Regions from separate parts of the Pseudomonas sp. LB3P81 genome, predicted to be linked through region 2. Evidence: riboswitches for the same ligand, from Rfam matches in the RefSeq annotation. Region 2 holds a riboswitch; the other holds the start of a gene.
The links. A riboswitch is a leader RNA that binds a small molecule or an ion and turns the genes downstream of it on or off. The one in region 2 is predicted to bind cobalamin.
Positions count from the first base shown of each region.

Region 1: linked by a shared signal. The riboswitch ahead of cobO (cob(I)yrinic acid a,c-diamide adenosyltransferase) and the one ahead of ACYZTL_RS03005 (CbtB domain-containing protein) in region 2 are both predicted to bind cobalamin.

Region 1 is NZ_JBUBVG010000001.1:1,622,567-1,634,645, forward strand. It holds gene cobU (bifunctional adenosylcobinamide kinase/adenosylcobinamide-phosphate guanylyltransferase) at 1-278, opposite strand, end outside; gene ACYZTL_RS07460 (cobyric acid synthase) at 427-1,878, opposite strand; gene cobD (threonine-phosphate decarboxylase CobD) at 1,875-2,867, opposite strand; gene cbiB (adenosylcobinamide-phosphate synthase CbiB) at 2,860-3,768, opposite strand; gene bluB (5,6-dimethylbenzimidazole synthase) at 3,765-4,415, opposite strand; gene ACYZTL_RS07480 (cobyrinate a,c-diamide synthase) at 4,412-5,827, opposite strand; gene cobO (cob(I)yrinic acid a,c-diamide adenosyltransferase) at 5,838-6,449, opposite strand; cobalamin riboswitch at 6,530-6,763, opposite strand; gene ACYZTL_RS07490 (hypothetical protein) at 6,918-7,502, shown strand; gene ACYZTL_RS07495 (PQQ-dependent sugar dehydrogenase) at 7,571-8,884, shown strand; gene ACYZTL_RS07500 (O-methyltransferase) at 8,977-9,630, opposite strand; gene ACYZTL_RS07505 (C40 family peptidase) at 9,649-10,185, opposite strand; gene ACYZTL_RS07510 (C40 family peptidase) at 10,408-11,034, opposite strand; gene hda (DnaA regulatory inactivator Hda) at 11,238-11,942, opposite strand.
Region 2 is NZ_JBUBVG010000001.1:657,662-669,740, forward strand. It holds gene ACYZTL_RS02990 (ATP-binding protein) at 1-641, opposite strand, end outside; gene cobN (cobaltochelatase subunit CobN) at 814-4,707, opposite strand; gene cobW (cobalamin biosynthesis protein CobW) at 4,711-5,772, opposite strand; cobalamin riboswitch at 5,875-6,087, opposite strand; cobalamin riboswitch at 6,182-6,409, shown strand; gene ACYZTL_RS03005 (CbtB domain-containing protein) at 6,530-6,724, shown strand; gene ACYZTL_RS03010 (CbtA family protein) at 6,736-7,440, shown strand; gene ACYZTL_RS03015 (cobalamin biosynthesis protein) at 7,437-7,850, shown strand; gene cobM (precorrin-4 C(11)-methyltransferase) at 7,934-8,680, shown strand; gene nfuA (Fe-S biogenesis protein NfuA) at 8,848-9,432, opposite strand; gene ACYZTL_RS03030 (fatty acid cis/trans isomerase) at 9,634-11,931, opposite strand.

The sequences.
Region 1 (12,079 bases), 960 kb from region 2:
ATCAGCAGATTGGTCATCCACAGGGTCAGGCAATCCACCAGCAGGCAACGATCGGCGCGGGCGGTTTCGCGCAGGACACGGGCGAGTTCAACGGGTTCTTCGATCAGCGCCCATTCGGCCGGACGACGGGCGCGGTGATGGGCGACCCGTTCGTTCATTTCACCGTCCAGCGGTTGGCTGGTGGCGATGTAGGTCACTTGGAGCTGACTGTCAGACGCGAGTTTCTCGGCCAGGCGACTTTTGCCGGAGCGGGCGCCGCCGAGGATCAGTTGCAGCATGGTTCATTCCTTAAAATCTTCGATGACTGTACCGGCCCCTTCGCGGGCAAGCCCGCTCCCACAGGTTCCGTGGGTGGATCAAAAATAGGTGAACAACTTCATTCCTTGTGGGAGCGGGCTTGCCCGCGAAGGGGCCGACACAACCACCTTAAATCCCGCAGAGCTCACGCAACAGCCGGGTATCCAGATGCTTCTCCACCAAATCCGCCAGCCGCTCGATATCGCGCTCACGCAACCCGTGGTAATCCACTTCCTGCACATCCTGCAAACCCGCCCAGCGCAACAGCGCACTGCATGCCGCCGGCGATTCGAACAGGCCATGCAGATAGGTGCCGAAAATCTGCCCATCGACACTTTGCGCACCATCGCAGCGGCCATCTTCCAACTGCACGGCGGCGTTTTCCAACGCGGGTCCGGTGGTCACGCCGGCGTGAATTTCATAACCGCTGACTTCAGCATTCTCCAGAGCCAAGCGCCCGCGCACATTGCGCAGTTGCTTCTCTTCTTCAAGCTGCGTTTCAAACGCCAACAAACCCAGACCGGCGCTGGAACCCGGTGCGCCTTCGAGGCCCAACGGGTCGTGGACCTGCTCGCCGAGCATCTGCAGACCACCGCAAATCCCCAACACTTTTCCACCGTAGCGCAGATGCCGGGCGATGGCGGTGTCCCAGCCATTGGCGCGCAAAAACGCGAGGTCGCTGCGCACGCTTTTCGAGCCGGGAAGAATGATCAGGTCGGCGGGCGGAATCGCCTGGCCGGGGCCGATGAATTGCAGGTCCACTTGCGGGTGCAGGCGCAGCGGATCGAAATCGGTGTGGTTGCTGATGCGCGGCAAGACCGGCACCACCACTTTGAGCACTTGATCGGCCTTGTCGGTCTGGCGCTGATCGATGCCGTCCTCGGCTTCCAGGTGCAGGTCCATCACGTACGGCAGAACGCCGATCACCGGTTTGCCGGTGCGCGCTTCCAGCCAGTCGAGACCCGGTTGCAGCAAGGCAATGTCGCCGCGAAAACGGTTGATGATGAAACCTTTGACCCGCGCTTGCTCGCTCGGCGACAACAGTTCCAGGGTGCCCACCAGATGCGCGAACACGCCGCCGCGATTGATGTCGGCGATCAGCACCACCGGGCAATCCACAGCTTCGGCGAAACCCATGTTGGCGATGTCGCCGGCGCGCAGATTGATCTCCGCCGGCGAGCCTGCACCCTCGACCATGACCAGCGGATACGCGGCGCTCAGCCGCGCATGGGAGGCCAGCACCGCTTGCATGGCGATGGTTTTATAGTCGTGATACGCGACCGCGTTCATCGTCGTGACGGCGCGGCCATGAATGATCACCTGAGCGCCAGTGTCGCTGTTGGGCTTGAGCAGCACCGGATTCATGTCGGTGTGCGGTTCGAGATGGGCGGCCTGAGCCTGCACCGCTTGCGCACGGCCGATCTCGCCACCGTCCGCGGTCACGGCACTATTGAGCGCCATGTTCTGAGGCTTGAACGGCACGACGCGTACGCCCTGACGCGTGCCCCAGCGACACAGCGCCGTTACCAGTGTGCTTTTGCCGGCGTCGGAGGTGGTGCCTTGCACCATCAACGTAGTCATCGAATTTCCTTGGCGTAGGCGTCGAACGCAAGATCGAGTCGGGTCCAGTCGGCCTCTTCGCCAGGCAGGCCGAAACGCAGGCTGCTGTTGTGGGTGAACAACCGCAGCAGAATGCCGTTCCGGGCCATGAACTCATGCAGTTCTTCGGCGCGTTCGGTGGTCAGCCACTGAAACAGGGCACAACTGCCCTGAGGTTTAAAACCATGTTTTTCCAGCAGCATCACCAGACGTTCGCTGGCTTGTTCGGTACGTACACGTTGCCTGGCGTGGCCTTCGGTATCCTGCAAACAGACTTGGCCCAGCACGCGAGTCGGTCCGCTGACGGCCCAGGGTCCGACTTGTTCGGCGAGCAGTTTGAGTAACTTGCGCTCCGCCAGCACAAACCCCAACCGCACACCGGCCAGACCAAAAAACTTGCCGAAAGAGCGCAGCACGATCAAGCCGACCTGATGGGCATACGGCGCCAGGCTCAGCTGTGGTGTGTTGTCCATGAACGCTTCGTCCACCACCAGCCAGCCACCGCGCTGGGCCAGTCTGGAATACCAGTCGAGCAGACGGCTCGGGGTCAGGCTCAGGCCGGTGGGATTGTTCGGGTTGACCACCACCAGCACGTCGAGGCTGTCGAGGAAGAAGTCGACCTCCTGCTCCAGCACTTCACGCACGATGTAACCGCTGCGGCGCCAGGCTTCGGCGTGCTCGGCGTAACACGGCGACAGCACGCCGACCTTGCCGACCCGGCGCAAGCGCGGCAGCAATTGGATCGCCATTTGCGAACCGGCCACCGGCAACACCTGCGCGGCGCCGTAGTATTCGCAGGCCGCCTGCTCCAGTCCGTCATCGGTTTCCGGCAAGCGCGCCCAGGCGCGCAACGGAATGTCCGGGACCGGAAACGGCCAGGGCGCGAGGCCGCTGGACAGGTCGAGCCAATCGGCTTCGGCGATACCGTATTCGAGCGCCGCCTTGCGCAACCGTCCACCGTGCTCAAGCATAGAATTCAGCCCCCACGCAGAGAATCAGCAGCCATAACCATACCCCGCGCCGGACCAATTGCCAGCCGCGGTCGATGGAGTCGGCGTCCGCCGGCGCGCCTTCGCCCAAGGGCGGACGCTGATGCAATTCACCGTGGTAAATCGCCGCCCCGCCCAACTCGACGCCCAGCGCACCGGCACCTGCGGCCATCACCGGACCGGCGTTCGGGCTGTCCCAGGTCGGGCCTTGTGAACGCCAGCATTTCAGCGCGAGACGGGTTTTCCCCAGCAGCGCGTAGGTCAATGCCACCAGTCGTGCAGGAATGTAGTTGAGCACGTCGTCGATCTTCGCCGCGGCCCAGCCGAAACGTTCGAAGCGCTCGTTGCGATAACCCCACATCGCATCCAGCGTATTGCTCAATCGGTAGAGCACCACGCCGGGCGCACCCGCGATCGCAAACCAGAACAGTGCGGCAAACACCGCGTCGCTGCCGTTCTCCAGGACGGATTCGGTGGCGGCGCGGGCGACTTCGGTTTGATCCAGTTCACTGGTCTGGCGGCTGACCAGGTAACCGACACGCTTGCGCGCTTCCTCCAGATCATCACTGCGCAGCGCCTTGGCAACCGGCTCGACGTGTTCACCGAGGCTACGCATACCGAGGGCGCAATAGAGCGCGAGAATCTCGACGATCCAGCCAACATAGGGTGCCCAGGAAAAAGCCGTGGCGAGCAAGGTCAGCGGTACGACCGCGATCACCCAAGCGGTAACGCCGTGACTGCGCCAGCCGCGTCCACCGCCGTTGAAACGTTGTTCGATGCGGTCGGCAAAACGGCCGAACGCCACCAGCGGATGCCAGCGTTTGGGTTCACCCAGCAGCGCATCCAGCGCAACCGCGGCGACACTCAACAACGCCACACTCATTGACTCACTCCCCAATAGTTTTCATACAGCAATTCGCTTAGCGGTCGCGCCTGCGCCCAGCCTTCGAGTACCAGCATCGGCGCCGGATAGAATTCCTTGACCGGCCCGAGACAAAGAATCGCCAAAGGCTTGGCCCCGGCGGGCAAACCCAGCAAGTCGGCCAGGACTTGCGGCTCGAATAAAGAGACCCACCCCATGCCCAGTCCTTCGGCACGGGAAGCCAGCCACAGGTTCTGGATCGCGCAGGACAACGAGGCCATGTCCATTTCCGGCAAGGTGCGGCGGCCGAAGATGTGGCGTTCGCGATCGTCCATCAACGCGGCGACCAACACCTCGGCACAGTCGTTGATGCCTTCGACTTTCAGTTTCATGAATTCGTCGGTGCGTTCGCCGAGGGCTTCGGCGGTGCGGATGCGCTCTTCTTCCACCAACAACTGGATCTTGCCGCGCAGGGCGCGATCGCTGATGCGGATGAATCGCCAGGGCTGCATCAGGCCGACGCTCGGCGCCTGGTGCGCGGCTTCAAGCAGGCGCCGGAGCAACTCGGGGTCGACGGTGCCGCCGCTGAAGTGGCGCATGTCGCGGCGTTCGGCGATGGCTCGGTAGACCGCTTCGCGTTCGGCCTGGCTGAATGCGTTGTCAGTCATGGCCTCTTCGCGAGCAAGCCCGCTCCCACAGTGGACTGCGTTTCTTCAGGCAACGCACTGACTAATGTGGGAGCGGCGGTGCGACGATTCGACTTGCTCGCGAAGGCGGCCTCAAGGTCCGGCACAAACAATGCGGCTACAGCAGCCGGATTGGACGGAAAATAGAAATGCACATAAGAAGCCGTCATCCGCCCCTCACGATAAACCGCCTCCGCCCCACGCCCGCCGTTAGGGCTGAGGCCACGGGCAATCGGCTCAAGTTCGGTACTGGTCAACGAATGGTGATAGGTGTGCCCACGGAGCGAACCCTCCGGCAATTCGACCGCCTGCAACGCCAGCGCCGCCAGCCGTTTCTGCATCACCGCATCCCCGGCCAGCAAGCCGACCAGCTCTGCGCGAGTGCCTTCGACATCGGTCAGCGAGTCGAGCAAATACAGCATGCCGCCACACTCGGCCAACAACGGTTTGCCCGCCGCGTGGTGAGCGCGGATGGCGTTGAGCATCGGGGTGTTCTGTGCCAGCGCCACATGGTGCAATTCCGGGTAGCCGCCCGGCAGATAGAGGCTGTCGGCCTCCGGCAACTGCGCGTCGCGGATCGGCGAGAAAAACAGCAGTTCGGCGCCCATGGCCCGCAGCAAATCCAGGCTCGCGCCGTAGGTGAATGCGAATGCTTCATCACGGGCCACGGCAATCCGCACACCGGCCAGCAACGGCTCGGCAGCGATGACATCAGGTGCAGCGAATTCCACGGCGGGTGGCAATGCGACTTCGCAACTGCTGGCCAAGGCATCCGCCGCCGCATCGAGGCGCAGATCAAGATCGTTCAGCTCGCTGGCCTGAACCAGACCGAGGTGCCGACTTGGCAATTCAATCCCGGTTTCCCGGGACAACGCGCCATACCAGCGCAGGCCTTCAGTGAGGCTGCCTTCAAGCAATTGCGCATGACGCAAGGTGCCGACGCGGTTGGCCAGCACCCCGGCAAACGGCAAGTCCGGCTGATACTTCGCCAACCCCAATGCCAGCGCACCGAACGTCTGCGCCATCGCCGTGCCGTCGATCACGGCGAGCACCGGCACACCAAAGTGTCGCGCCAGATCGGCGCTGGACGGCGTGCCGTCGAACAGCCCCATGACGCCTTCGATCAGGATCAGATCAGCTTCGCCGGCGGCTTCCCACAACAGCCGGCGACTTTCCTGCTCGCCGACCATCCACATGTCCAGCTGATACACCGGCGCACCGCTGGCGCGCTCGAGAATCATCGGGTCGAGAAAGTCCGGTCCGCATTTGAACACGCGAACCTTGCGCCCCTGATTGCGATGCAAACGGGCCAGCGCGGCGGTGACGGTGGTCTTGCCCTGACCGGAGGCCGGCGCGGCAATCAAGACCGCCGGGCAGTGACGGATGCTTTTCATAAAATAGTATTCACAGCTCGACGCCTTTTTGCGCTTTGATCCCGGCCTGGAAGGCGTGCTTGATGACGCCCATTTCAGTGACGGTGTCAGCCAGCTCGATCATCTCCGGCTTCGCGCCGCGACCGGTGACCACCACGTGCTGCATCGGCGGACGCGCCTGCAAGTCGCCGAGCACCTGATCGAGGTCGAGGTAACCGTGCTTGAGGGCGATGTTCAACTCATCGAGCACCACCAGACCGATCGACGGATCACGCAGCAGTTCACGGGAAACGGCCCACGCAGCTTCGGCGGCGGCGATGTCTCGTTGGCGGTCCTGGGTTTCCCAGGTAAAGCCCTCGCCCATCACATGAAAACGCACCTGCTCGGGGAAGCGGCGGAAGAACAGTTCTTCACCCGTGCTGTTGCGGCCCTTGATGAACTGCACCACGCCGCACTGCATGCCGTGACCCATGGAGCGGGCAAGCATGCCGAACGCCGAGCTGCTTTTGCCTTTGCCATTGCCGGTCAGCACCAGCAGCAGACCGCATTCATTTGGCGAGTTGGCGATGCGTTCGTCGATCACGGCTTTTTTTCGCAGCATGCGCGCCAGATGGCGTTCGTCACGATCGGGAGTATCAGTCATGGGGAGCTCTCCGTTGAGGCTGGATAACGGCGGGCAGGCACAAGAATAGACGGCAAGAAGCCTGGCATCGCCCACCGTGATGCCGCTGGATGGATCAGGCCGGTCTCCGGGCTCATGAGCGGCGTCACGCCTGACTGCGCGCCTTCCCATGTCGATATCGACACAGTGGCTCAAGGCGCAGTCTTCACACATTTACCGTTGCGGGGGCAGCGCCGGGATCGTGATTGTTCATGAATTGCACGAACGCACTCACCGGCTTCCCTGTTTCACTCTGTCGACCAAGGCCACAGAGCACCTGAAACAAGCCGCGAAGGTTAGAGGGTTGGGGGTGGAGCGTCAATTAAAGCCGGGACGCCGACGGGCGAATAATTGCCGTCTATCAATTAAACGACGTCAATCTTGTGCCACGCTTTCAGCAGTGATATCAAAGAGCCACAAACCCACATCACAATAACAAGGGTAAGCCACATGCAAGGCATGATTATCAGCAATCCGAAGCTGGAATTCCTGCGTCCGGTACTCGAACGCTGGTTTGACTGTATCGACCGCTACAACGCGGTGCGCGGCGATAACGACATGCCTTACTGGTACGACGAAAAAGCCAACCTCGGCTTGCTCTCGGCCGCCGCGTGGATGGCGGAAATGGTCACGCTGCAACACACACCGACCCGTAAACAGAACGAAGAAGGCGAACGCAACGCCCGCGCCGACCTGTTCATCGCCACCCGCGAAGAGCGCGCCTACCTTCAAGCCACGCAGCGCTGGCCACGGGTCAACAGCCTGAACCTGACACAAGCGCTGGCCGACATCACCAGCGACGCCAGGCGCATCAGTTACGTCAGCGACCTGAAACTCGGCTGCCTGTTCGTTGCACCGCAAAAAGCCCAGCACGGCGCTACCCCGGAAGAACTCCAGGACATGGTCGACGACCTGCAAAAGGAACACACCTGCGCCGCCGCCTGGTATTTCCCCTACGCCTACCGCAAGTTGCGCAACGAAGTCGGCCACTATCACCCCGGCATTGCCGTGCTGTTCAAGGAAGCTCGCGGCTGACCGGTTGAACCATCGCGGGTTTGCGCGTCTCTATTGATCAGGTCACTGCATTTATAGGGAAGATCAGCATGCACAAGCGCCAGCTCGTTCTCGTCATCGCCCTCGCCGGAGGGCTCGCCGCCTGCGGTGAAACCTCTACCCTGCAAGTCTCCGACGGCACCGGCCCGTCGCCCAAATTGCCAGAACCGAACAAAACCCTGATCCCGACGGTGAACATCGCCCCGGCGATCGGCTGGCCGGACGGTGCGAAACCCACCGCCGCAGCGGGCACTCAGGTGGCCGCGTTCGCCGAAGGCCTCGATCACCCGCGCTGGCTGTATGTGCTGCCGAACGGTGACGTGCTCGTCGCCGAAACCAACGCACCGCCCAAACCCGACGATGGCAAAGGCGTTAGAGGCTGGGTGATGAAGAAAGCCATGGGCCGCGCGGGTGCCGGCGTACCCAGCCCGAACCGCATTACGCTGTTGAGGGACAAGGACCACGACGGCATCGCCGAAACCCGCACGGTGTTTCTGGAAAACCTCAATTCGCCCTTCGGCATGACCCTGGTCGGCAATGACCTGTATGTCGCCGACACCGACCGCTTGCTGCGTTTTCACTATGAGAATGGCGACACGGTAATCAAGTCACAGCCGATCAAAGTGGTTGATCTGCCGGGCGGCACACTGAATCACCACTGGACCAAAAATGTCATCGCCAGCAAGGACGGCAGCAAGCTGTACGTCACGGTGGGCTCCAACAGCAACGTCGCCGAAAACGGCATGGATCAGGAAGAAGGTCGCGCGGCGATCTGGGAAGTGGATCGCGCCACCGGCAATCACCGGATCTTCGCCTCCGGCCTGCGCAACCCCAATGGCATGGCGTGGGAACCGCAGAGCGGCGCTTTGTGGACGGCCGTCAACGAGCGGGATGAAATCGGCAGCGACCTGGTGCCGGACTACATCACTTCCGTGAAGGACGGCGGGTTCTACGGCTGGCCGTTCAGTTATTACGGCCAGCACGTCGACATTCGCGTCGAGCCGCAAAACCCGGACCTGGTCGCCAAGGCTATCGCGCCAGACTACGCCGTCGGCCCGCATACCGCGTCACTGGGCCTGACGTTTGCTGAAGGCAACACGCTGTCGGCGCAATTCAAGGAAGGCGCCTTCATCGGCCAGCATGGTTCGTGGAACCGCAAGCCGCACAGTGGTTACAAAGTGATTTTCGTGCCATTCAGTGCCGGCAAACCGACTGGGCAACCGGTTGATGTGCTCACGGGTTTCCTCAATGAAGAGAAGAAAGCAATGGGCCGGCCGGTGGGTGTGGTGATTGATCAGCAGGGTGATTTGCTGGTGGCGGATGATGTGGGGAATAAGGTGTGGCGGGTTTCTGCAATTAAGTAAACGTTAAAAGATCGCAGCCTTCGGCAGCTCCTACAGGGTGTATGCCATCCAATGTAGGAGCTGCCGAAGGCTGCGATCTTTTCAGCGCACACCTACTTCTTGCGGCAGAGCGTCAATCCATCGCCTAACGGCAACAGCGACAAATCCACACGCGAGTCATCTCTCAACGCGAGATTAAGCGCCTGGATAGCTCGGGTATCTTCACTCTCGGGATTCTGCTCAAGCACCCGCCCGCTCCACAGCGTGTTATCGAACACCGCCAGACCACCAACGCGCAGCAGACGCAGCGCGTGCTCCAGGTAGGCTGGATAGTTAGCCTTGTCGGCATCAATGAAAATCAAATCGAATTGTTCGGGTTGATCCAACTGAGCCAGGGTTTCCAGCGCAGGCGCCAGGCGCAGGTCAATTCGTTCAGCGAGCCCCGCTTCCTGCCAGTAACGGCGCGCCGTAGCGTTGTAGTCGCCGGGAATATCACAGCAGATCAACGAACCGTCATCCGGCAATGCCGCCGCCATGCACAACGCGCTGTAACCGGTGAACGTGCCGACTTCCAGCAATCGCCTGGCGCCGGTGAGCTTCACCAGCAAGGCGAGGAATTGCCCCTGTTCCGGCGCCACCTGCCAGCGCGCCATCGGCAGCGCCTGGGTTTCAGCGCGCAAACGCTTGAGCAGCGGCGTTTCCCTAAGGGAAACGTCGAGCAGGTATTGATACAGGGAATCGTCGAGATTGAGTGTGCGGGCGGTCATGACAACAACCTCTTGGAACTAAGGATTGCGCGCCAGATGCTCGGGTTGCAGAACACGCTTGGCGCTCAGGTAGGCTTTCTGCCAATACGCTTTGGACAAGCTGTCTAGCTTCACCGTGCCGCCCGTGGCCGGCGCATGGACGAAGCGACCTTCGCCGACGTAGATCCCGGCGTGACTGACTTGAGAGCCGCCTTTGGTGGCGAAGAAAATCAGGTCACCGGTTTGCAGGCCTTCCTTGCCAACATTGGCCGCTTGCATGCTGATCATCTCGCGGGTGGTGCGCGGCAGGGAAATGCCGGCGACGTCACGGTAGACATAACCGATCAGGCCGCTGCAATCGAACCCGGAATCCGGCGTGTTGCCGCCCCAGCGATAAGGCGTGCCGACCAGACCCAACGCACGAAACAGCACATCCTCTGCCTCAGGCGAAAAAGCTTGGGGAGAACCGAAAACAATCGGCGCGCGAACCACCGGTGCAGGCGGCGGTGTGCGGCTGGCACAGGCGCTGAGCAGCGCTGCGAAGAACATGAGTGCGAGGCGGGCCGACATCGTCATCTGCAGAACATCCTGATCTGGCTGCGGCTTTTTTCTGCCGACAGGGCAGAAAAGAAAACCGCCTGCGCAGGACGCAGGCGGTTTGCCATCAATAATAGATCAGGATTCTAGCGGCTATGCGGCAAACTTCAAGTAAGACTTTAAGTTCGCCTTACAAACTGTCCGCCTACTTTGTTGCAGAGAGGCTTTTTGTCACCACTGAGGTGGCGACAGGCTGAAGCATTACTTGCGTGCCGTGACCACGGTCGGGGCCATCGCGAGTGCGCGCTTGGCTTCGATGAAGGTCTTGTTCCAGTAGCTGTCGCCCAGGCTATCGACCCGGACACCACCGCTTTTGCGGCTGCTGGAGTGGATGAACTGGTTGTCACCGAGGTAGATCCCCGCGTGACTGACACGACCGCGACGGCCATTGGTGGCGAAGAACAGCAGATCGCCTGGCTTGAGGGCGCTGCGAGAAACCAGCGGTGCGTCCACGTTAATCATTTCGCGAGTGGAACGCGGCAGGTTCATGCCGGCCTCTTCACGGAACAGATAACCGATGAAGCCGCTGCAATCGAAGCCAGCCTCGGAGGTGCCGCCGAAACGGTAACGGGTACCGATCAGGGACATGCCACGTTCGAGAATGCTGTCGGCCAGAACCGGAAGCTGGTAGGACTTGCCATCGGCGAAGTCTGCCAGTTCTTTATCGGCGGCCAGCTCTTCCTGGAAAAGGACGGAAGAGGATTGCGCAGTTACTGAATTTTTTACCTGCTGTTGAGGCGCTTGCTCCGACACTGGAGAGTGGGCAGCGCAACCGAACAACAGGGTGACGAGTGCGAGAGGCACGAGGGGTGCAAAGCGATTTAGCATGGGCACGACCGTGGCTGATAGTTGTAAAGAAGCCGAGACTATGCCCGCTATCATCCTCATTTGCAAATTCAATCGAACTTTATGTGACTTTCCGGTTTCGCGCTTCCATCTAAGCGCTTAAGCCCCATTTAGACGCTCGCGCGGCCTACACCCTGTAGGAAAGCGAACTTTTTGGCGCCTGAAATATGCCAAAAACCCAGTGTTTACCAGCCCAGCGTCTCTTTTAGAAACGGAATGGTCAGCTTGCGCTGAGCTTGAAGAGAGGCCTGATCGAGACGCTCAAGCAACTCGAACAGCGCGCTCATGCTGCGAGTGCCACGGGTCAAAATAAAATGCCCGACTTCATCGGTCAGGTGCAATCCACGACGGGATGCACGCAGTTGCAAGGCACGCAATTTGTCTTCGTCGGACAGCGGTCGCATCTGGAAGATCAGCGCCAGCGTGAGACGGGATTTCAGGTCCGCCAGCTTCACCGGCAATTCACGCGGTGATGTCGAGGCTGCAATGAGCAGCCGTCGACCGCTGTCACGCAGTCGGTTGAACAGATGGAACAACGCCTCTTCCCAGTCCGCCTTGCCGGCAACCGCCTGCAGATCATCCAGGCAGACCAGTTCGTACTGTTCGAGGTTGTCGAGAATTTCGATGCCGCGATCCATCAACTCGGCCAGTGGCAGATATACCGCCGGCTCACCCATCTGTTCGAAGCGCAGGCAGGCTGCCTGCAACAAATGTGTGCGCCCTACCCCGTGCTTGCCCCAGAGGTAAATCAGGCTTTCGGTCCAGCCAGCGTCGGCTTCGCACAGCCGCTCGACATAGCCGAGTGCAGCGGCATTGGCGCCTGGATAGTAATTGATAAAGGTAGCGTCATCACGCAGACGCACACCTAGGGGCAGCTGAATCGGTTTCATGCTGACTGAACAGTTCCAAAGGAACCGTTAGTGGCCTCTGTGTAAAGTTTGCGAAGTTTATACCCGTGAAGCTGACCGCACAATGCGACAGACCATAAGCAAAATCAAAGGTTTGCGTTATCACACCGGTTTCATGA
Region 2 (12,079 bases):
CGCGCGTACTCGCAACGTTCACGCAGGGACTGTTGATGACTTTCCCACTCGGCGCAGAACCGTTGCGGATCGCTGTCGAAATCCAGACGCCGGCGGATGATCTGACCACGTTGGGCCGGTGCGGTATGGCCACTGAGCGCCACGTTCAATCCAAAGCGGTCGAGCAATTGCGGTCGCAGCTCACCCTCTTCCGGGTTCATCGTGCCAATCAGCACGAACTTCGCTGAATGCCGGTGGGAAATGCCGTCGCGCTCGATCAGGTTGGTGCCGCTGGCGGCGACGTCGAGCAGCAGGTCGACCAGATGATCGGGCAGCAGATTGACTTCATCGACGTAAAGCACACCGCCGTCAGCCTTGGCCAATACGCCGGGAGAAAACTGCGCACGACCTTCGCTCAGGGCCGCGTCGAGGTCGAGGGTGCCGACCAGGCGCTCTTCCGTGGCACCAAGCGGCAACGTAACGAATTGACCGCTGGCGAGCAGGTCCGCGAGGCCTCGGGCCAGGGTGGATTTGGCCATGCCGCGCGGGCCTTCGATCAGCACGCCGCCGATTTTCGGGTCGATAGCGGTGAGGTACAGGGCGAGTTTCAAGTCGTCGGCGCCGACCACGGCGGAGAGCGGGAAATGGGGGGTGTCGGTCATCTTCAATACTCGTTCATGGTCGGCTATTACTCTGTGGCGAGGGAGCTTGCTCCCGCTGGGCTGCGTAGCGGCCCCAAAAAAAAATCTGACACACAGCATTTTCAGGTTTTACGACTGCTTCGCAGCCGAGCGGGAGCAAGCTCCCTCGCCACAGCTGCCCTGCGTTCAACAGTTAGCTGTCTTCTTCTATGTCCAGTAACAAATTCTCCAGCGCCTCGCGGTACTCACCCGGTTCCTTCCACATCCCGCGCTGCTGCGCTTCCAGCATCCGTTCGGTCATGTCGCGCAAGGCATGCGGATTATGTTCGCGAACAAACTCCCGCGTCGCCGGGTCCAGCAAATAAGCATCCGCCAGCAACGCGTACTGGTGATCGTCGATCAGTTGTGTCGTCGCGTCGAAGGCGAACAGGTTATCGACCGTCGCCGCCAGTTCAAACGCACCTTTGTAGCCGTGGCGCTTCACGCCGTCGATCCACTTCGGATTGGCCGCCCGCGAGCGGATCACCCGGTTCAATTCTTCCTTCAACGTGCGGATTTTTGGCAAGTCCGGCTGACTGTGATCGCCATGGTAACTGGCCGCCGCTTCGCCGCTCAGACTTTCCACGGCGGCGAGCATGCCGCCCTGGAACTGGTAGTAGTCGTTGGAATCGAGCAAGTCATGCTCGCGGTTGTCCTGGTTTTGCAGCACGGCCTGAACCTGGCTCAGGCGCTGGGCGAACTGTTCGCGGGCGGCGGTGCCTTCGTCCGTACCGCCGTAAGCGTAGCCGCCCCAGTTCAGGTACACCTCGGCGAGGTCGTCGCGGCTTTGCCACAGGCGCCCATCAATGGCGCCCTGCACACCCGCGCCATAAGCACCGGGTTTCGCGCCGAAGATTCGCCAACCGGCCTGCCGCCTGGCCGCCTCCTCATCGAGCCCCGATTGCAGCAGCGTTTCACGCTCGGCGCGGACCTTGGCGGCCAATGGATTGAGATCGTCCGGTTCATCCAGCGCGGCGACCGCTTGCACGGCGGCGTCGAACAGGCGGATCAGATTGGCAAACGCATCACGGAAGAACCCGGACACGCGCAAAGTCACGTCGACCCGCGGACGGTCCAGCACACTCAGCGGCAGGATTTCAAAATCATCGACGCGCTGACTGCCCGTCGCCCAGACCGGCCGCACGCCCATCAGCGCCATGGCTTGCGCGATGTCATCGCCGCCGGTGCGCATGGTCGCGGTGCCCCAGACCGACAGGCCGAGCTGGCGCAGGTGATCACCGTGATCCTGCAAGTGCCGCTCAAGAATCAGGTTCGCCGACTGGAAACCGATGCGCCACGCGGTGGTGGTCGGCAGGTTGCGCACGTCCACCGAGTAGAAATTGCGCCCAGTGGGCAGCACGTCCAGGCGTCCACGACTTGGCGCGCCGCTAGGGCCGGCCGGGACGAAACGACCGCTGAGGGCGTCGAGCAGACCGCGCATTTCGGCCGGGCCGCAGGCGTCCAGTCGTGGCGCGACCACTTGGCGCAGGTTGTCGAGGATGGCTTGCACATCAGACCAGCCTGCCTCGTGTGGGAGCGGGCTTTTGTGGTGAGGGGATTTATCCCCGTTGGGTCGCGAAGCGGCCCCGGAAAATGGGACTGCTGCGCAGTCCAACGGGGATAAATCCCCTCGCCACAAAGGTATGTTCCCACAGGGTTCGGGATTGGCATTTAATACTTGCGAGATCAGTTGCGCGGCGAACAGTTCAAGGCGTTCGCGTGTGTCACCGGCCGTGCGCCAGACTTCATCAGCGACGCGCTGCAATTCAGCCGGGCGCGGCCCGGTCCAAGGCTCGGCTAACGCACAATCCAGCGGATCGAAACCCAATCCGAACGCCTTCGCCAACGCCCGCAACAAACTCGATTGCGCCCCTCGCCCATCGCCACGCGGAATGCGCAACAAGGCCAGCAACGTATCGATGCGCAAACGTCCGGTCGGCGACTCGCCGAACACATGCAGGCCATCGCGAATCTGCGATTCCTTCAAATCGCATAAATAAGTATCCAGACGCGGTAACCAGATCGCCGCATCAGCATCGCTGTCGAGCTTCTCGTCCAGTTGCAGCTCGCGGTCGATGTGCGTGTCGCGCACCAGTTGCAGGATGTCGCGTTGCAACTCCCGGGCACGACGCGGATCAAGCAATTGCGCTTCGTAATATTCGTCGGCCAACAGCTCGAGATTACGCAGCGGGCCATACGTTTCGGCGCGAGTCAGCGGTGGCATCAGGTGATCGATGATCACCGCTTGCGTGCGACGCTTGGCCTGGGCGCCCTCGCCCGGATCGTTGACGATAAACGGATAGATGTTTGGCAGCGGCCCGAGCAACGCGTCCGGCCAGCAGCTTTCCGACAGCCCGACGCCTTTGCCCGGCAGCCATTCAAGGTTGCCGTGCTTGCCGACGTGGATCACGCCATGGGCGCCGTAGGTGTTACGCAACCAGAAGTAGAACGCCAGATAGCCGTGGGGCGGCACCAGATCGGGGTCGTGATACACCGCACTCGGATCAACCTGATAACCCCGCGCCGGTTGAATGCCGATGAAGGTCAGGCCGAAACGCAGCCCGGCAATCATCATCCGTCCGCCGCGGAACATCGGATCGCTTTCCGGCGTGCCCCAGCGTTCCAGCACGGCCTGGCGGTTGGCCTCGGGCAAGGCGTTGAACATCAGGTTGTAGTCGTCCAGTGCCAGGCTTTGATGACACGGACGCTGGTCGAGGGTATCGAGGTCGTTGCTGACACCGCCGAGCAATTGCTGGATCAACGCGGTGCCGCTGCCCGGCAGTTCGGCGGGCAGCGGATAACCTTCTGCGTGCAACGCTCGGAGGATATTCAACGCGGCGGCAGGTGTATCGAGACCGACGCCATTGCCAATGCGACCGTCGCGTGTCGGGTAATTGGCGAGGATCAGCGCAATGCGTTTTTCGCTGTTCGGCACCCGCGCCAGTTCGATCCAGCGCCGCGCCAGTTCGGCGACAAAATCCATGCGCTCCGGTTGTGGCCGATAGCAGACCACATCGGACTGACTGCGCTCGCTGCGCCACGCCAGGTCCTTGAAGCTGATCGGGCGGCTGATGATCCGCCCGTCCAGTTCGGGCAGCGCGATGTGCATCGCCAGATCCCGCGGGCCGAGGCCTTGCTCGCTGGCACGCCAGCCGGGTTCGTTGTCCTGGGCGCAGATCGCCTGAATGACCGGGATATTGCGGCGAAACGGTCGCAAATGCGGCGTTTCGGGGCTGGACTGGGCGAAACCGGTGGTGTTGAGAATCACCGAGGCGCAGGCTTCATCCAGCCAGTCCTCGACCACCGTCAGGCAGCCGGGCTCCTTCAAACTGGCCACGGCAATCGGCAACGGGTTCAACCCCGCCGCTTGCAAACGTTGGCAGAAAACATCAATGAACGCGGTGTTCGCCGCCTGCAAATGCGAGCGGTAAAACAGCACCGCCGCCACCGGTTGACCGGCCTGCCAGTCGGCTTGCCAATCACTCAATGTTGCGGGGCTTTTTTGCGGGTGGTAGATCGCGGTGCGCGGCAAGGTTTGCGGTTCGGCCCACGCATAATCGCGATTCAGCCAGCGATTGGCGAGGCAGCGAAACAGATCGAGAGCGTTGGCCATGCCGCCCTGACGCAAGTAATGCCAGAGCCGATCACGGTCTTCAGGTATCACCGTGCTCAGGTCGCTGAGCTCCGGGTCCGGGCGATCATCGCCGGGCACCAGAATCAGCTGCACGCCGCGCTGCGAAAGCTCGACCAGACGCTCGACGCCGTAACGCCAATACGCGATGCCGCCGTGCAGCGAGATCAAAATCACCTTGGCGTGGCGCAGCACTTCATCGACGTACAAGTCGACCGACGCGTGATTCTGCACCTGCATCGGGTTGGCCAGGCGCACGCTCGGGTAGTCGTCGGGCAATTGCTGCGCCGCTTCGGCGAGCAACGCCAGACTGGAATCGCCGCTGCACAGGATCACCAGCTCGGCGGGGGTTTGTCCAAGGTCGGCAATGTTGTCATCCGAGACGAAACCGCCGGGCTGGGTCCTGAGCAGGTGCATGGGTTAAACGCTGAGCGCGGCGCGCAATTGCGCTTCGAGTTGCGCGGCGTCCAGCTCCTGACCGATCAACACCAGACGCGTGGTGCGCGCTTCATCGGCGCCCCACTGACGGTCGAAATGCTTGTCGAATCGCGTGCCCACGCCCTGGATCAGCAGGCGCATCGGTTTGTTCGGGATGGCGGCGAAGCCTTTGACACGCAGGATGCCGTGCTTGACCACCAGCTGGGTCAGCGCGTCCAGCAGCAGGCTTTCGTCGGCTTGGGGCAGTTCGATGGAAATGGAGTCGAAGGCGTCGTGATCGTGGTCATCTTCACCTTCATGATGGTGATCGTGATGGCTGTGACGGCTGTCGATGTGCTCTTCGGAGCCGGCGCCGAGGCCGATCAGCACGTCCAGTGGCAGACGGCCGCTGCTGGCTTCGATGACTTTCACCGCTGGTGGCAGTTCTTCGGCGACTTCCAGGCGTACGCGGGCGAGGTCTTCCGGGCTGATCAGGTCGGCCTTGTTGAGGATCACCAGGTCGGCGCTGGCCAGTTGGTCGGCGAACAGCTCGTGCAGTGGCGATTCGTGGTCCAGGTTCGGGTCGAGTTTGCGTTGGGCGTCGACCTGATCCGGGAAGGCAGCGAAAGTGCCGGCGGCGACGGCCGGGCTGTCGACCACGGTGATGACCGCATCAACCGTGCAGGCGCTGCGGATTTCCGGCCACTGGAAGGCTTGAACCAAAGGCTTTGGCAGGGCCAGACCCGAAGTTTCGATGAGGATGTGATCGAGGTCGCCGCGACGGGCGACCAGTTCGCGCATCACCGGGAAGAATTCTTCCTGAACGGTGCAGCACAGGCAGCCGTTGGCCAGTTCGTAGACCCGACCGTTGGCTTCTTCTTCGGTGCAACCGATGGAGCACTGCTTGAGGATTTCGCCGTCGATGCCCAGCTCACCGAACTCGTTGACGATCACCGCGATGCGGCGGCCCTGAGCGTTGTCGAGCATGTGCCGCAGCAAGGTGGTTTTGCCCGAGCCGAGGAAACCGGTAACGATGGTGACGGGGAGTTTGGCCAGTGTTTTCATCGGATGCCCTTTGGCAAGGTGGCGGGCATACGGGACGACGACCGCTGCTGCACAGGCAGGCGCGCGGAAGATTTCGCCACCGGATCACCCCGCCCGGTTGTAGTGAGAATTCGTGTCGAGGCAGGTCTCCTGGCTGACGGTGTGCCTGTCGCTAGACTGGCGTTTGCTGCGCCTTCCCGCGGGCTCCAGGGCTGGAGCGTGCAGTGGCGTGGCAGCGAACATCACCGTTCACAGTTGCGGGGGCAGCCGCGGCATCGACCGCGTTCCCTTCTTAGCTTCGGCAAATGCCGAAGAACCTCGAAAGCGCAAGGCTACGCATGGTGTCGAAGCGGGTCAATGTCCGTAGAATCATCATTCAGTTCCAATTGAGAACCCCTGCCAATTGACGCCCAACCCCCGCCCATGCTCTCCTACATACCTTGTTACGGGTGCCCCTCACAGGGTGAAACGGGAAACCGGTGAATCATGTGCTTTACTCAAAGCCATGTCAGTCCGGTGCTGCCCCCGCAACGGTAAGCGAGCGAAGCGTCAGATCCACTGTGCCAGCAGTTCGGCATGGGAAGGTGACGCTTGCAGGTTTCGGCTGACGCCCAAGCCCCTCGCGAGCCCGGAGACCGGCCCGCAACACAAAGTGACGATTACGTTCACTGAATAACAAACCCGCGGTGGGCGGGCGCTGTTTGAATCTCTGCGAGCCCGATTCGCGGGGATCTTCCATGCGCTCTATTCACCCGCTGACAGACCAGAGGGAAGCGCCATGTCGATCATCAGCAGCACCGGCCACACATCCGCCAGCACCACCACTACAACCTTGGCTCAACGCCTGACCGCCGCCGTCTGTGCGTCGATCCTGGGCGCGTGCCTGGTGTATTTCGCCGGTTTCTCGCACATCGAAGCGGTGCACAACGCCGCGCACGATACCCGTCACAGCTCCGCCTTCCCGTGCCATTGAGACCTGCCGACATGATCAAGCGTATTGCGCAAACCGCAGGTTTCACCGGGCTGCTGGCCGCCCTGTTGCTGACCCTGCTGCAAAGCTTCTGGGTCGCTCCGCTGATTCTGCAGGCGGAAACCTACGAAAAATCAGAACCTGCTGCTGTTGAGGTTCACCAACATGCCGCCGGTGCCGCCGCTCATACCCACGACGCCAAAGCCTGGGAACCGGAAGACGGCTGGCAGCGCGTGCTGTCCACCACGGGCGGCAACCTGGTGGTTGCAGTGGGTTTCGCGCTGATGCTCGCCGGCCTCTACACCTTGCGTGCGCCGACCAAAACCTCTCAGGGTCTGCTTTGGGGCCTGGCCGGTTACGCGACGTTCGTGCTGGCACCGACCCTCGGCCTGCCGCCTGAATTGCCCGGCACTGCCGCGGCGGATCTGGCCCAACGGCAAATCTGGTGGATCGGCACTGCAGCGTCTACCGCTGTTGGCATCGCGCTGATCGTGTTCAGTCGTCACTGGCTGATGAAGATTCTTGGCGTGGCGATTCTCGCCGTTCCTCACGTCATCGGCGCGCCGCAACCGGAAGTGCACTCGATGCTCGCGCCGCAAGCCCTGGAAGCGCAGTTCAAAATCGCTTCGCAGCTGACCAACGTGGCGTTCTGGCTGGCCCTGGGCCTGGTCAGCGCCTGGTTGTTTCGCCGCAAAAGCGATGGCCAATACCACGCATGACGGATACTGACGCAGCGCCGACTCTAGTGGTCGGCCTGGGCTGCCAGCGCGGCTGCCCTGTCAGCACGTTGCGGGCGTTACTCGATCAGGCGTTACAGGCGCATCAAATCGAACTTCACCAGATCAAGGCCCTGGCCAGCATCGACCTGAAGCGCGACGAACCCGGCCTGATCGAGCTCGCCGCACAACTTGCGCTGCCCTTGATGTACTTCAGCAGTGAACAACTGGCCGGTTATCAATCAAGACTCAGCCACCGCTCGGACATCGCTTTTGAACGCACCGGCTGCTATGGCGTAGCGGAAAGTGCCGCCCTCGCCCTCGCTGAACAACTGGCTCAGGCACCGGCAAAACTGCTGATCTTGCGACAAAAATACGCCCAGGCCACCCTGGCATTGGCCGGCACTGCGTAAAATCCTCGATAATCCCCGCCTTCGATCATGAGCAATCTTCATCTGAAGCTTTGCCCAGACCCTTTTTCTGACAGGAAACGACGATGACCGTCTACTTCATTGGCGCAGGTCCCGGCGACCCGGAACTGATCACCGTTAAAGGCCAGCGCCTGATCCGCAGCTGCCCAGTGATCATCTACGCCGGCTCCCTGGTGCCCGCCGCCGTACTTGAAGGACATTGCGCCGTACAGGTGGTCAACAGCGCCGAACTGCACCTGAAACAGATCATCGAACTGATCAAGACCGCCCACGCCAATGGCCATGATGTGGCGCGGGTGCATTCCGGCGACCCAAGCCTTTATGGTGCGATTGGCGAGCAGATTCGCTACCTGCGTGAACTCGACATTCCGTTTGAAATCATTCCCGGTGTCACCGCCACGGCGGCCTGTGCGGCGCTTTTGGGCGCGGAGCTGACGTTGCCGGACGTGTCACAGAGCGTGATTCTGACTCGCTACGCCGACAAGACTGCGATGCCCGCCGGTGAAGAACTGGGGAGTCTGGCGCAGCATGGGGCGACCATGGCGATTCACCTTGGGGTCAATCATCTGGAGAAAATCCTGGTTGAATTGCTGCCGCATTACGGCGCGGACTGTCCGATTGCGGTGATCCACCGGGCGACATGGCCGGATCAGGACTGGGTGGTGGGGACGCTGGCGGATATTGCCGGGAAGGTTGAGGCGAAAGGGTTTCGTCGAACGGCGTTGATTCTGGTGGGGCGGGTGCTAGGAAGCGATCATTTCAGCGAGTCATCGCTGTATCGCGCGGGGCATGCACATTTGTATCGGCCCTAAAGCACCTGTGGCGAGGGAGCTTGCTCCCGCTGGACCGCGGAGCGGTCCCAACATCAGCTAACGCATTCATCACGGGAGAATGCATTAGCTGCTTTGCGATTGCTTCGCAATCGAGCGGGAGCAAGCTCCCTCGCCACAGTGCCGTTTTTTATGTCGCAGCGAACACCTTAGTAGTAGGCGTTTTCTTTCTGCGTATGGTCGGTCACGTCACGAACCCCCTTGAGCTCGGGAATGCGCTCGAGCAAGGTGCGCTCGATGCCTTCACGCAGGGTGACGTCCGCCTGGCCGCAGCCTTGGCAACCGCCGCCGAACTTCAACACGGCGATACCATCGTCGACCACATCGATCAGGCTGACTTGACCGCCGTGGCTGGCGAGCCCCGGGTTGATCTCGGTTTGCAGGTAGTAGTTGATGCGCTCGTTGACCGGGCTGTCGGCGTTGACCATCGGGACTTTGGCGTTTGGCGCCTTGATGGTCAGTTGGCCGCCCATGCGGTCGGTGGCGTAGTCAACAACCGCGTCGTCCAGGAAAGCTTCGCTGAACGAGTCGATGTAAGCAGTGAAGCTTTTCAGCCCCAGCGCGGTATCTTCGGGTTTTTCTTCGCCCGGCTTGCAATAGGCAATGCAGGTTTCGGCGTACTGAGTGCCAGGCTGGGTGATGAAGACGCGGATGCCGATGCCCGGGGTGTTCTGCTTGGAAAGCAGATCAGCCAGGTAATCGTGGGCGGCGTCGGTGATGGTAATAGCGGTCATGGAAACTCCTCGCAGGCTTGGGCGCAGTTTACGCCAATCATCGCGCCGCACAAAGTCCCAGTATTTTTGTCGGGAAAGATTACGACAATCCCCCTGCCTAATGTAGGAGCGAAGCTTGCTCGCGAAGGTGTGTCAGGAAACATGTATGTAGCTGATACACCTTCGCGAGCAAGCTTCGCTCCTACGTTAGATAGGGGGGATTCAGAGATTCTCGTACCGGTTCATGTCCAGCACGCCCTCTTCCACCGGGTCGGTTTCTTGGACGTACTTGCTCAGGTCATGGAAGTAGAACCAGAACTGCGGATGGCTGCGGCGAATCCCCCAGCGCTCGACGATTTTCTCGAAACGGTTGGCGTCCCTGGCATTTTCCATCGCCTCCACAAACGCTGGCACCTGCTCGGCGGGAATGTTGAACATGAAGTTCGGATAGCTGCTGAGTACGCCGGGGAATAGGGTGAGCGTGTCGAGCCCCGGCTGGTAACGCAGCGACTCGCCCAGCAGGAACGCCACGTTGCTGTGCGCGCGGTTGCGCAACAGGCTGTATACCTCACGCTTGCCGCTCGCCGTTTCAATACGCAGCATTGTTGCTTCCGGCAACTGATCGATGACTTTCAGCCCGGCAGCAGGACGCGAGGTCAGGCGGCTGAGCGCCTGCTCGGTACTCTGCAATGCCGGATCGATATTTGGCCGCGAGCAATACGCCCCGTCGCAGCGGTTGATCGGATCGGGCTTGGCGTTGAGTTCACCGTAGCGAGCCAGCAGTTGCATCGCGAAGTCGCGCTTCGGGTCTTTCTCGTCGAGCTTCAGCGCCGTCGGTTTGTCGTTGTCGATGGCTTCATAGTCGAGCCACATCTTGAATTTACCGCTGCTTTGATACCAGTCGTCGAGATAGCCGTCCCGGGAGTCGGCAGGCATCAGACGCAGGAAGTTCTGTTCGGCGCCGTTGCGAATCAGGTCGAAATACAGACGCGTCTGAGCCTGATGGGAGACGTTACCGAACACGTCGAAGTTGACCGCCAACTGATAGTACGTGCGCTCCAACAGCGGAAAATCGAACAGCCACATCGTTTGTGGCACATCGCCGATCAGGCCCTTGTTCACCGAGGCACTGTCGAAGTGCCGGAAAATACTCAGCAGCGCGTTGTCGTTGCCTGCCCACAAGGTCGACCAGCTCGGCGCGGGCGCATCGGCGTAGTTGTCGCGGCGCAGCGCCTCGTACTCGTTGCGCTTGTCGCGGTAGTCATGCCACAGGCTCAGCACACTGCCGACGTCGTCGTTCTGCCCCGGCATCGCCAGCAATGGCGTGGCCTGGCCGCGGTAATTGGGGTCGATAATATAGAGGTCGTGTTCCGGCGCCTGAAACAACGCCCAGAAATTATCGCGGATCACGTCGGTGGCGATCTGGCCGCGACACACCGGCCCGCGGATAAACGTGCGCACGAAGTACTCGGCGTTATCGAGCATGAACTGATAGCGCGCCTGCGCCGGGATCGCCTCGAACGTGGCAAACGGATTGGCCCGGCGCTCCGGCCCGTAACCCGGCAAGGCGTTGACCTGCCATTTGCCGTTGTAGAACAGGCTTTTGATCCGCGCCATCTTCGCCGCACTCAGCGGATAGGTGATGTGGGTCTTCTGCACGATCACGCCCTGCACCGGCCACAAGCGGTAATACACCTGCGTGCCGGGATCGTCATTCGGGCGGCGCGTGTTGATCAGGTCAATCGGCTGGCCGGTGGGCGTGCGCGAACGCACCCACTGAAAGAAATGCCCCGGTTCGCCATCCTTGAAATAAATATGGGCGAGGAACCAGTGTTCAAACAACCAGCGCCCCACCAGGCTCTGGCGGGCGCCCGGTGAGTTGAGCAGGTTTTCCCATTGCACCACTTGCAAGGCTTCTTTCGCGGAAGGCACCAGACCTTGCTCGTCGATCGGCGCGCCCGAGGCCAGCCAGCGTTGCAGCGTCTGGTACTGCTGATCGGTCAGGCCGGTGACCGCCAGCGGCATGCCTTCCTTCGGATGCGTGCTGGCGTAACCGTCGAACTCGGCCGGCATCGCGCACATGTTTTCCCGGTTCAGGCCCAGGACGATGTCTTCCGGCAATTTGGCGTTGGGCGTCAGAGGCGTTTTGTGACCCAGTTCCAGCATCCGCGCCATCAACGCGGCCTGGCTGCCCTGGGCGTCGAGCACCGGATAGAAGCCTTTTTGCTGCCAGGCGTGCTTGCCGAAGGCGTCATAAAACAATCGGGTCGGCGCGGCAGCCTGACTGCGTTCGCCGTCGTAGACCGGGACTTTCGACGCGCCGCGCGCCGCCCCCTCGCCGCTGCCCAGATTGAGCTGACAGGCGGAGTCATTGCAGGCATGGCAGGCCACGCACTTTTCGGTGAAGATCGGTTGAATGTCACGGCTGTAGGAAATAGCAGCAGAAATCGCCGGATCCTGCGCCACGGCGCCCCAGCTTAAAAACAGCAATACACTGCTGATGACGACGCGATACGACATATCCCTGTTCCCGATCCTTGAAAAAACGCTGCGATTCTACCGGGACAGCGCCCACATCAACATGAGCGATATTCATGCAAAAACCGCACATGCTCTAAAAGCGCACAGGTTTGCTATGATCCCGGCCCTTCGTCATGGTCTTTCCGAG